DNA from 2 places in the Streptomyces sp. S186 genome. Region 1 is predicted to be linked to the other one. Evidence: predicted binding sites of a transcription regulator. Region 1 holds the regulator's gene; the other holds the start of a gene.
The links. Region 1 encodes HrcA, which represses chaperone genes, less so after heat shock. Its sites were predicted from a motif close to TTNGCACTCNGNNNNNCNGAGTGCNAA; they were not measured.
Positions count from the first base shown of each region.

Region 2: the regulator HrcA is predicted to act here: its motif matches at 3,893-3,919, upstream of groES (co-chaperone GroES).

Region 1 is NZ_CP193932.1:5,548,393-5,554,064, reverse strand. Features, by position in the region: gene ACRAS8_RS23835 (16S rRNA (uracil(1498)-N(3))-methyltransferase) at 1-628, opposite strand, end outside; gene ACRAS8_RS23830 (nitronate monooxygenase) at 625-1,737, opposite strand; gene dnaJ (molecular chaperone DnaJ) at 1,948-3,084, opposite strand; gene hrcA (heat-inducible transcriptional repressor HrcA) at 3,085-4,101, opposite strand; gene ACRAS8_RS23815 (MBL fold metallo-hydrolase) at 4,422-5,156, shown strand; gene ACRAS8_RS23810 (DUF3097 domain-containing protein) at 5,319-5,672, shown strand, end outside.
Region 2 is NZ_CP193932.1:4,689,403-4,695,074, reverse strand. Features, by position in the region: gene ACRAS8_RS20320 (SDR family NAD(P)-dependent oxidoreductase) at 1-8, opposite strand, end outside; gene ACRAS8_RS20315 (hydroxyacid dehydrogenase) at 304-1,338, shown strand; gene groL (chaperonin GroEL) at 1,669-3,294, opposite strand; gene groES (co-chaperone GroES) at 3,439-3,747, opposite strand; gene ACRAS8_RS20300 (FtsW/RodA/SpoVE family cell cycle protein) at 4,223-5,650, shown strand.

The sequences.
Region 1 (5,672 bases):
GCCTCAGCTCCTCCGGCGAGACGCCGCCCTCGGGACCGACGACCAGCACGATCGAACCCTCGGTGGGCAGTTCGGCGGTGGCGAGCGGCGTGCTGCCCTCCTCGTGGAGGACGGCGGCGAAATCCGCGTCGGCGAGCAGCGCGGCGACCTGTTTGGTCGTCAGCGGGTCGGCGACGCGGGGAAAGGTCAGCCGGCGGGACTGCTTGCCCGCCTCGCGGGCGGTGGCGCGCCACTTCGCCAGCGACTTGGCCGCCCGCTCGCCCTTCCACTGGGTGACGCAGCGGGCCGCGGGCCACGGCACGATGGCGTCCACGCCGGTCTCCGTCATGGTCTCCACGGCCAGTTCGCCGCGGTCTCCCTTGGGCAGTGCCTGCACGACGGTGAGGGTGGGCGCCGGCGGCTCCTCGGTGCGCAGTCCGGTGACGGCGACGGTCAGCCGGTCCTTGCCCTCGACGGCGGCGACGGTGCCCTCGGCGCCGGTCCCGGCGCCGTCCGTCAGCACGACCTCCTCACCGACCCGCAGCCGCCGCACGGACACGGCGTGCCGGCCCTCGGGGCCGTCCAGGGTCAGGGTGCCCCCGGCCCGTACGCCGGCGAGCGATTCGACGAGGAAGACGGGGGCGGTCATGCCGCACCGCCGGTGCCGTGGCCGGGACCGATACCGTATCCGGGGCCGCCCAACGCGGCCCGCGCGGCGTCGAGTTCGGCCGCCAGCACCTCCACCAGCCGCCCGGCCGGCATCTCGCGTGCCAGCCGGTGCCCCTGGCCCGCCCAGAGGTTCAGCCCCTGGGCGTCGCCGGCCTTGGCGGCGGCCTTGCGGACCGGGGAGGTGAGGTAGTGCACGGCGGGATAGGCGGCGGGGGCGTACGGGCCGTGCTCCCGCAGGAAACGGTTCACCAGGCCGCGGGCCGGCCGCCCGGAGAACGCCCGGGTCAACTCGGTATGGGTGAAGAGGGGGTTGGTCAGCGCCTGCTTGTGCAGCGGGTCGGCGCCGGACTCGGGGGTGGCGAGGAAGGCGGTGCCCAGCTGCGCCATCGAGGCCCCGGCGGCCAGCACCGCGGCGATCTGCGCACCGCGCATCAGCCCGCCGGCGGCGATCACCGGGATCTGCACCGTCTCCCGGACCTGTCCGAGCAGCGCCAGCAGTCCCAGCCCGGAGCCGGTCCCGTCGGCGTGCGGGTCGTCCCGGTGGGTGCCCTGGTGGCCGCCCGCCTCCACGCCCTGTACACACACCGCGTCGGCCCCGGCCCACTGGGCGGCCTGTGCCTCGGCGGCGGTGGTGACGGTGACGACGGTGTACGTGCCGACCTTGGCGAACCCGTCGAGGGCCGCCCGGGAGGGGCAGCCGAAGGTGAAGGAGACCACCGGCACCGGGTCGTCGCGGAGGATCGCGAGTTTGGCCTCGTAGCCGTCGTCGGTGGAGCCGTTGATGTCGCCGAGCTCGGTCTCGTACCAGGCGGTCTCGCCGGCGAGTTGCTCGCGGTAGACCTCGACGGCGGAGGTGTCGGTCAGCGCGGGCTGCGGCATGAAGAGGTTGACACCGAAGGGCCGGCCGGTCATCCCGCGCAGCCGTTTGATCTCCTGGTACATGCCGTCGGCGGTCTTGTAGCCGGCGGCCAGGAAGCCGAAGCCACCGGCCTCGCAGACGGCCGCGGCCAGCTCGGGTCCGGAGCCGCCGCCCGCCATCGGGGCCTGCACGATGGGGTGGCGGCAGAAATCGGTGAGCGCGGTGGGCATGCCCACATCGTGTCACGTCCGGTGCCCCGACCCGAACGGGGGCGGCGGCCGCGGGAAGCTTCCCGCGGCCGCCGCCCGACCGCTGTGACCGGACCTCCGGCCGAGCGCCTAGCGCCCGTTGAACGCGTCCTTCAGTCGCGAGAACAACCCCTGCTGCCCGGGCTGACCGTGCCTGCCCGGGGGACGACCCCCGGACCCCCGGCCGAGCGCCTAGCGCCCGTTGAACGCATCCTTCAGTCGCGAGAACAACCCCTGCTGCCCCGGCTGGAACTGGCCCTGGGGGCGCTCCTCACCGCGGAGCTTGGCGAGGCGGCGCAGCAGCTCCTCCTGCTCGGGGTCGAGCTTGCCGGGGGTCTGCACCTCGACGTGGACGATGAGGTCGCCCCGGCCGTTGCCGCGCAGGTGGGTCACGCCGCGGCCGTGCAGCGGGATCGACTGGCCGGACTGGGTGCCGGGCCGGACGTCGATCTCCTCGACTCCGTCCAGCGTCTCCAGCGGGCACTTGGTGCCCAGCGCCGCCGCCGTCATCGGGATGGTGACCGTGCAGTGCAGATCGTCGCCGCGGCGCTGGAACACCGGGTGGGGCAGCTCGTGGATCTCGACGTAGAGGTCGCCGGCGGGACCGCCGCCGGGGCCCACCTCGCCCTCGCCGGCCAGCTGGATCCGGGTGCCGTTGTCGACACCGGCCGGGATCTTGACGGTGAGGGTGCGGCGGGAGCGGACCCGGCCGTCGCCGGCGCACTCGGGGCACGGCGTCGGGACGACCGTGCCGAAGCCCTGGCACTGGGGGCAGGGCCGGGAGGTCATGACCTGGCCCAGGAAGGAGCGGGTGACCTGCGAGACCTCGCCGCGGCCGCGGCACATGTCACAGGTCTGCGCCGAGGTGCCCGGCGCCGCGCCCTCGCCGCTGCAGGTGGTGCAGACGACGGCGGTGTCGACCTGGATGTCCTTGGTGGTGCCGAACGCGGCCTCGCTCAGCTCGACGTCGAGGCGGATCATGGCGTCCTGGCCACGGCGGGTGCGCGAGCGCGGGCCGCGCTGCGAGGCCGTGCCGAAGAAGGCGTCCATGATGTCGGAGAAGTTCCCGAAGCCCGCGCCGAAGCCGCCCGCGCCACCGGCGCCGCCGGCCTGAGAGAGCGGGTCGCCGCCGAGGTCGTAGACCTGCTTCTTCTGCGGGTCCGACAGGACCTCGTAGGCGGCGTTGATCTCCTTGAACCGCTCCTGGGTCTTGGGATCCGGGTTCACGTCCGGGTGCAGCTCGCGCGCCAGCCGGCGGAACGCCTTCTTGATCTGGTCCTGCGAGGCGTCACGGCTGATGCCGAGGACCGAGTAGTAATCCGTGGCCACTTACGACTCCGCGAGGATTTGTCCGACGTAACGTGCCACTGCGCGTACCGCTCCCATCGTTCCGGGGTAGTCCATGCGGGTCGGTCCGACCACGCCCATTTTCGCGACGGCCTCGTCGCCCGAACCGTATCCGACGGTGACGACCGAGGTGGACGTCAGGCCCTCGTGAGCATTCTCATGCCCGATCCGTACGGTCATGCCCGAGTCCTTGGCCTCCCCCAGCAGCTTGAGCAGCACCACGTGCTCCTCAAGGGCCTCCAGCACCGGCCGGATGGTCAGGGGGAAATCATGCCCGAAGCGCGTCAGATTGGCGGTGCCGCCGATCATGAGCCGCTCTTCGGTCTCCTCCACCAGAGTCTCCAGCAGTACCGACAGTACTGTCGAGACGGTGGCCCGGTCGTCCTGTTCGAACGATTCCGGGAGATCCTGCACCAGCTGCGGGACGTCCGTGAAACGGCGGCCGACGATCCGGCTGTTGAGCCGGGCGCGCAGGTCCGCCAGGGACGTCTCGCCGAACGGCGTCTGGCAGTCGATGAGCCGCTGCTCGACGCGGCCGGTGTCGGTGATCAGCACCAGCATCAGCCGGGCCGGGGCCAGCGCCAGCAGCTCGACGTGCCGGACGGTGGACCGCGTCAGGGACGGGTACTGCACCACCGCCACCTGGCGGGTCAGCTGCGCCAGCAGCCGCACCGTGCGGCCCACCACGTCGTCCAGGTCGACGGCACCGTCGAGGAAGTTCTGGATCGCGCGGCGCTCGGGGACGGACAGCGGCTTGACGCCGGCGAGCCGGTCGACGAAGAGGCGGTAGCCCTTGTCGGTGGGGATCCGGCCGGCGCTGGTGTGCGGCTGGGCGATGAAGCCCTCGTCCTCCAGGGCCGCCATGTCGTTGCGGACGGTGGCCGGGGAGACGCCCAGCTTGTGGCGCTCGGTGAGCGCCTTGGAACCGACCGGCTCCTCCGTACCGACGTAGTCCTGGACGATGGCGCGCAGCACTTCGAGCCTGCGTTCACTGAGCATCTCGCCACCTCCAGTCGGCCGTCCGCCGTGTCGTCCCGTCACTCCTGGCACTCACATGGGCCGAGTGCCAGACCCTGAGCCAGTGTACGGCCGGGTAGCGCCGATGCGGCAAGGGCGGGCGTACTCAGGGCTTACCCACCCCCGTCGGATCCGACCCGCGGGCCGCCCCCGGGACGCCCCGGAGCGGACCCCGGGGAATCCCCGGTCCGGCGCCGCCGCGATCCCCTACGGGTCCCGGGCGGTGCCCGTCGCGGGACCGGCGTCGAGCCGCTTCCGCGGTGTGCCGGGCAACGCTATCGCGGGGGCGCTAGCGTCTCTGTATGCGCACCACATGGGAAGAGGCGGGCTGGGAACGGCTCGGCGAGGGGGTGGTCCGGCGCCGGATGCCGGGCTGGGACGAGACGGTCGGCGTGGTCGCCGGTTCGGACGGCGTGCTGATCGTCGACACCGGCGCGACCCTCGGTGCCGGGGCGGAGCTCCGCCGGACGGTGCGCGCGGTGCTCGGCCGCGGTGTGACGCATGTCGCGCTCACCCACCCGCACTTCGATCACGTCCTGGGCACCGCGGCGTTCGCCGGGGTGGAGGTGTTCGGCGCGGCCGGGCTGGGCGAGCTGCTGCGGCACGGCAAGGAGGCGCTGCGGGACGACGCGGTCCGGCACGGCGTGGACCCGGATGCCGCGGCGGAGGCCGCGGACCTGGTGGTCGTCCCGCAGCACGAGGTGCACGGGCGGCTGACCGTCGGCCTCGGGGACCGGGAGGTGCTGCTGGCCGACGTGGGGCCCGGTCACACCGCGCACGACCTGGCCGTCCTGGTGCCGGGCCGGGCCGGTGAACGGGCGGTCGTCTTCTGCGGCGACCTGGTCGAGGAGTCCGGCGAACCCCAGGCGGGCCCGGACGCGCTGCCCGGGCGGTGGCCCGCCGCGCTGGACCGGCTGCTGGCGCTGGGCGGCGAGGACGCGGTGTACGTGCCGGGCCACGGCGCGGTGGTCGACGCCGGCTTCGTCCGCGCCCAGCGCGACGCCCTGAATGCCCGCTTCGGCACGAACTCACCCTGAAGCGGGGCTCGTTGGGGCCATTGAGCCCATTGATCCGCCGACTCCTCACCCTCTCGCCCTCTCGCCCCTTAGGCCCGTCCCCCGTCTCCCGGCCGCCGTCTCCCGGCCGCCGTCTCCCGGCCGACCGACCCGCCGATCCGCAGGAACAGGAAGCAGACCCGCATGCACAGCAGGCACTACAGCCCCGACCTCACTCCCCCCTGGAAGAAGCCGCAGCCGGTGCCCGAGGTGCCGGCCGATCCCGGGCTGGTCGTCGAGGAGGTGGTGACGGGCTACTGCGGCGCGGTGCTGCGGTGCGAGAAGACAGCCGAGGGCCCGACGGTCACCCTGGAGGACCGCTTCGGCAAGCAGCGGGTGTTCCCGATGGTGCCGCGCGGCTTCCTCCTGGAGGGCCGGACCGTCACCCTCGTCCGTCCGCGGAGCGGCCCGGCGCCGAGCGGCCCGGCGCGCACCGCGTCCGGCTCGATCGCGGTCCCCGGGGCGCGTGCCCGGGTCGCCCGGGCCGGCCGCATCTAT
Region 2 (5,672 bases), 860 kb from region 1:
GTCGTCATACCGGAACCGTAGCGGGGGGCCTGGGACTTGCCGCGTTGCGGTGGCGGTGGGTTGGCCCTTCCCCCCGGCCTGGCGGCGTCCCCCGCCGGGCCCGCCCGGCCGCCAGGCCGTCTCGGCCACCGGGCCGTCTCGGCCATCCGCAACACCACCCACCGCCGCACACACTCGACCACAACTCGACTACAATCAGTAACGGAGTAGGGAACTCCTCACGCACCGTAATTCGTTGCCGAAACAAGAGGAGGCGGCGGCGCACAGGCAGCGAGGCTCACAGCGGGAGAAGGGGGTCGAGTAATGCACCAACCAGCGCAGTCGCGTCTACACCCAGCAGTGCTCCTGGCCATGGGCCCGGGGATCGCCGAGCGGTTGCTCGGGCAGCCGCAGCGGGAGCGGCTGGAGAGCCTGGCCCGGACGGACCCTCGGGTCGTCGCGCACCGATGGGACGCGCCGGGGCCCGGGGTGGCCGCCGCGCTCGCCGAGGCGGAGGTGCTGTTCACCTGCTGGGGCGCACCGGCACTGACGGCAGAGGTGCTGGCCGCGGCGCCGCGACTGCGGGCCGTCGTGCACGCGGCCGGGTCCGTCAAGGACCATGTCACCGACGCCTGCTGGGCACGGGGCATCGCGGTCAGCTCGGCCGCCGGGGCCAACGCGCTGCCGGTCGCGGAGTACACCCTGGCCGCGATCCTCTTCGCCAACAAGCGCGTGCTGCACGCCGCCCACCGCTACCGCACCCTGCGCGCGCCGCACGACTGGCTGCGCGAGCTGGACGGCGCCGGCAACCACGGCCGCACCGTCGGCATCGTCGGGGCCTCCCGGATCGGCCGGCGGGTCGTCGAACTGCTGCGCCCGTTCGGACCACGGGTGCTGCTGTACGACCCGTATGTGGACGAGGAGGAGGCGGGGCGGCTGGGCGTGGAGCGGGTTCCGCTGGCGGAGCTGTGCGCGGGGAGCGACGTCGTCAGCGTGCACGCGCCGGAGGTGCCGGCCACCCGGCATCTGATCGGCGGGCGCGAGCTGGCGCTGATGCCGGACGGGGCGACGCTGGTCAACACCTCCCGCGGTTCGCTGGTGGACGAGGCGGCGCTGGTCGCCGAGTTGTGCAGCGGGCGGCTCTCCGCGGTGCTCGACGTCACCGAGCCCGCGCTCCCGGCCGCGGACTCGCCGCTGTACGAGCTGCCGAACGTGCTGCTCACCCCACATGTCGCCGGGTCGATGGGGACCGAGCTGCACCGGATGGCCGACCATGCGCTCGACGAGCTGGAGCGGTACGCGCGGGGGCTGCCGTTCGCGGATCCGGTGCGGCGGGAGGAGCTGGGGCACTCGGCCTGACCGGGAAGGGCTGGGGCACTCCGACTGACGGGGAGGGGCTGAGCACTCCGACTGACGGGACACCAGGAAAGGCGAGGGGTATGAGGGGCATGAGGGGCGCGAGGAACGCCTGACGCTCCGTCAAAATCTGATGTCCCGTCAGGGAGAGGCCCGGGAACGAGCCTCGTGAACGGGCAAGGCTCAGGAACGAACGAGGCTCAGGAACGGTCCGGAGCAGGACGTCGGGAACGGCCGGAGCCGGGCGTCAGGAACGGGCGAGGCCCGGCTCGCTGGGGAGCGGGCCGGGCCTCGTCGGGTGCCGGCGCGGGTGCGGCCGGCGGGAAGCGCGGGTCAGTGCGCGTGGCCGTGACCGTGGCCGGCCGCGGCGGGCTCCTCCTCTTCCTTCTTCTCGACGACCAGGGTCTCGGTCGTGAGCAGGAGGGAGGCGATGGAGGCGGCGTTCTCCAGGGCGGAGCGGGTGACCTTGACCGGGTCGATGACGCCGGCCTTGACCAGGTCGCCGTACTCGCCGGTGGCGGCGTTGAAGCCGTTGCCCTTGTCGAGCTCGGCCACCTTGGCGGTGATCACGTAGCCCTCCAGGCCGGCGTTCTCGGCGATCCAGCGCAGCGGCTCGACGGCGGCGCGGCGGACCACGGCGACACCGGTGGCCTCGTCGCCGTCCTTGCCGAGGTTGCCGTCCAGCACCTTGACGGCGTGGACGAGGGCGGAGCCACCACCGGAGACGATGCCCTCCTCGACCGCGGCGCGGGTCGCGGAGATGGCGTCCTCCAGGCGGTGCTTCTTCTCCTTGAGCTCGACCTCGGTGGCCGCGCCGACGCGGATCACGCAGACGCCGCCGGCGAGCTTGGCCAGGCGCTCCTGAAGCTTCTCGCGGTCCCAGTCGGAGTCGGTGGTCTCGATCTCGGACTTGATCTGGGCGACGCGGCCCTGGACGTCCTCGGCGTTGCCGCCGCCGTCCACGATCGTGGTGTCGTCCTTGGTGATGGTCACGCGGCGGGCGGTGCCGAGCACGTCCAGGCCGACCTGGTCGAGCTTGAGGCCGACTTCCTCGGCGACGACGGTGGCGCCGGTGAGGGTGGCCATGTCGCCGAGCATCGCCTTGCGGCGGTCGCCGAAGCCGGGGGCCTTGACGGCCACCGCGTTGAAGGTGCCGCGGATCTTGTTGACGACGAGGGTCGACAGGGCCTCGCCCTCGACGTCCTCGGCGATGATCAGCAGCGGCTTGGAGGCGTTCGCCTGGATGATCTTCTCAAGCAGCGGCAGGAGGTCCTGGATGGAGGAGATCTTGCCCTGGTGGATCAGGATGTAGGGGTCGTCGAGGACGGCCTCCATGCGCTCCTGGTCGGTGACCATGTAGGGCGAGAGGTAGCCCTTGTCGAAGGCCATGCCCTCGGTGAAGTCCAGCTCCAGGCCGAAGGTGTTGGACTCCTCGACGGTGATCACACCGTCCTTGCCGACCTTGTCCATCGCCTCGGCGATGAGCTCGCCGACCTGCGGGTCCTGGGCGGACAGCGCGGCGACGGCGGCGATGTCGGCCTTGTCGTCGATCGGACGGGCGGTCGCCAGCAGGTCGTCGGAGACGGCCTTGACGGCGGCGTCGATGCCCTTCTTCAGGGCGGCCGGGGAAGCACCCGCGGCGACGTTGCGCAGACCCTCGCGGACCAGCGCCTGGGCCAGCACGGTGGCGGTGGTGGTGCCGTCACCCGCGATGTCGTTGGTCTTGGTCGCCACCTCCTTGACGAGCTGGGCGCCGAGGTTCTCGTACGGGTCCTCGACCTCGACCTCGCGGGCGATGGTGACGCCGTCGTTGGTGATGGTCGGGGCGCCGAACTTCTTGTCGATGACGACGTTGCGGCCCTTGGGGCCGATGGTGACCTTGACGGTGTCGGCCAGCTTGTTGACGCCGCGCTCAAGGGCGCGACGGGCGTCCTCGTCGAACTTCAGGATCTTCGCCATGAGTTGCTTCAAGTCCTCTCGTTGCGATCGTCGGCCTCGCCGCCGTGACCGCTATCGCTCATCTCGCTCATACGAACTGCGCCCCTGCCCCGGTCGGTGAGAACGCGGGAACCAGGGGCGCAGATCAGGGCAAATCCGGGTGACTTACTTCTCGACGATCGCGAGCACGTCGCGAGCCGAGAGGACGAGGTACTCCTCGCCGCTGTACTTCACCTCGGTGCCGCCGTACTTGCTGTAGAGCACGACGTCGCCGACCTTGACGTCGAGCTCGACGCGCTTGCCGTCCTCGAAGCGGCCCGGACCGGTCGCCAGGACGACGCCCTCCTGGGGCTTCTCCTTCGCGGTGTCCGGGATGACCAGGCCCGAGGCCGTGGTCTGCTCGGCGTCGAGCGGCTGGACCACGATGCGGTCCTCGAGCGGCTTGATGGCAACCTTGGAGCTGGCGGTCGTCACGATCCGACCTCCCCCTTCGGAGATCTCACGGGGTTAACTGTCTGAGGTGGCGACCAGGTCGATCCGTCGTCGCGGGTGCCGGACCTGCCCGTCGCTGTGTTGGCACTCCCCAACGGAGAGTGCCAACGCTGAGACTATGACGCGGTTAGCACTCGGTCAAGCGGAGTGCTAGGGCCTGTCGCTCGGGGCGGCCGGTGTTCGCCCGGAGGGCGGGCGGGAGTCCGGTGGCCGGGGCCCCGGCCACCGGAGACGCGTACCGTGTCTGCTGCCGGTGGCCGGGCGTGGATTCCGACACACCTCCCGCCCGGCGGCAACCGTGCCCGCGGCCGCCCCCGTCTAGTCCCAGGGACCGCTGACCACCGGGCCGCGACCCGGCCGCCCCGCGGCCCTGACCATCGATGGCGGAGGAACCGTGCGTGGACTGACCAGCGCCCCCCTGGATTCGGGGGGACCGGAGAGCGACGCCGAACGCACCATGACGTTCACCGCGCTGGCCCATGCCCCGAACCGCCGGCGCACCGAGGCATGGCTGCTCGGCTTCGTCGTGCTGATCACCGTCTTCGGCTACGCCTACACCGAGCTGTCGATGAACGGGCGGCTCCCGGGCGGGCTGGCCGGCTTCGCGCTGAGCGTCTTCTTCATCGCGCTGGTACCGCACCTGGTCGTCCGGCGGTTCGCGCCGCGCGCCGATCCGCTGATCCTGCCGCTGGCGACGCTGCTGACCGGGATCGGGCTGGTGCTGCTGCACCGGCTGGACATCACCTACGCGGAGAAACCCCGGCTGAAGATCGCCCAGGCGGCGACCGGGCAGCTGGTGTGGACGGTCATCGGGGTCGCGGTCTGCATCGTGATCCTGATGGTGCTGCGCAACCACCGGCTGCTGCAGCGCTACATCTACCTGACGATGGCGGTCGCGCTGGTGCTGCTGATGGCGCCGGCGTTCTTCGGAGCGGACCAGTTCGGTGCCAAGCGCTGGATCCTGCTCGGGCCGCTGTCGCTGCAGCCCGGCGAGTTCGTGAAGATCATGATCGTGGTGTTCTTCGCGGGCTATCTGACCGTCAACCGCGACGCGCTGGCGCTGACCGGGCGCCGGGTGATGGGGATGCAGCTGCCGCCGGGCCGGCAGCTCGGGCCGATCTTCACGATCTGGGTGATCAGCCTGCTGGTGCTGATCTTCGAGCGCGACCTGGGCACCTCGCTGATCTTCTTCGGCGCCTTCGTGATCATGCTCTACATGGCGACCGAGCGGACGAGTTGGGTGGTCTGCGGTCTGCTGATGGCCGTTGTCGGCGCGGGGGTCGTCGGCTCGCTCGAACCGCATGTCCACGGCCGGGTCACCGCCTGGCTCGACCCCATGCGGGCCTTCACCGAGCAGGGCCGCGCACAAGGCATGTCCGACCAGCTCGGCCAGGCGCTGTTCAGCTTCGGCAGCGGCGGGATAGGCGGCTCCGGGCTCGGCCAGGGCCATCCCGAGCTGATCGGCTTCGCCGGCAACAGCGACTTCATCCTCACCACCGTCGGCGAGGAGCTGGGCCTGGCCGGGGTGATGGCCATCCTGCTGCTCTACGCACTGCTGGCCCAGCGCGGGCTGCGGGTGGGGCTGACCGCCCGCGACCCGTTCGGCAAGCTGGTGGCGGTCGGGCTCGCCGGGGCGCTGCTGCTCCAGGTCTTCGTCGTCACCGGTGGCGTCACCGGCCTGATCCCGCTGACCGGCAAGGCGCTGCCGTTCCTCGCCAAGGGCGGTTCGTCGCTGGTCGCGAACTGGGTGATGGTGGCGGTGCTGCTGCGGATCAGCGACAGCGCCCAGCAGCGGCGGGAGCCGGTCCGGCCGACCGCGCCGCGGCCGGACGCGGACGCGACGCAGCGGGTGCCGCGGGTCGGCGGGCCGGCGTCCGGGGCCTGACCGCGGGCGGCGCGACCGGCCC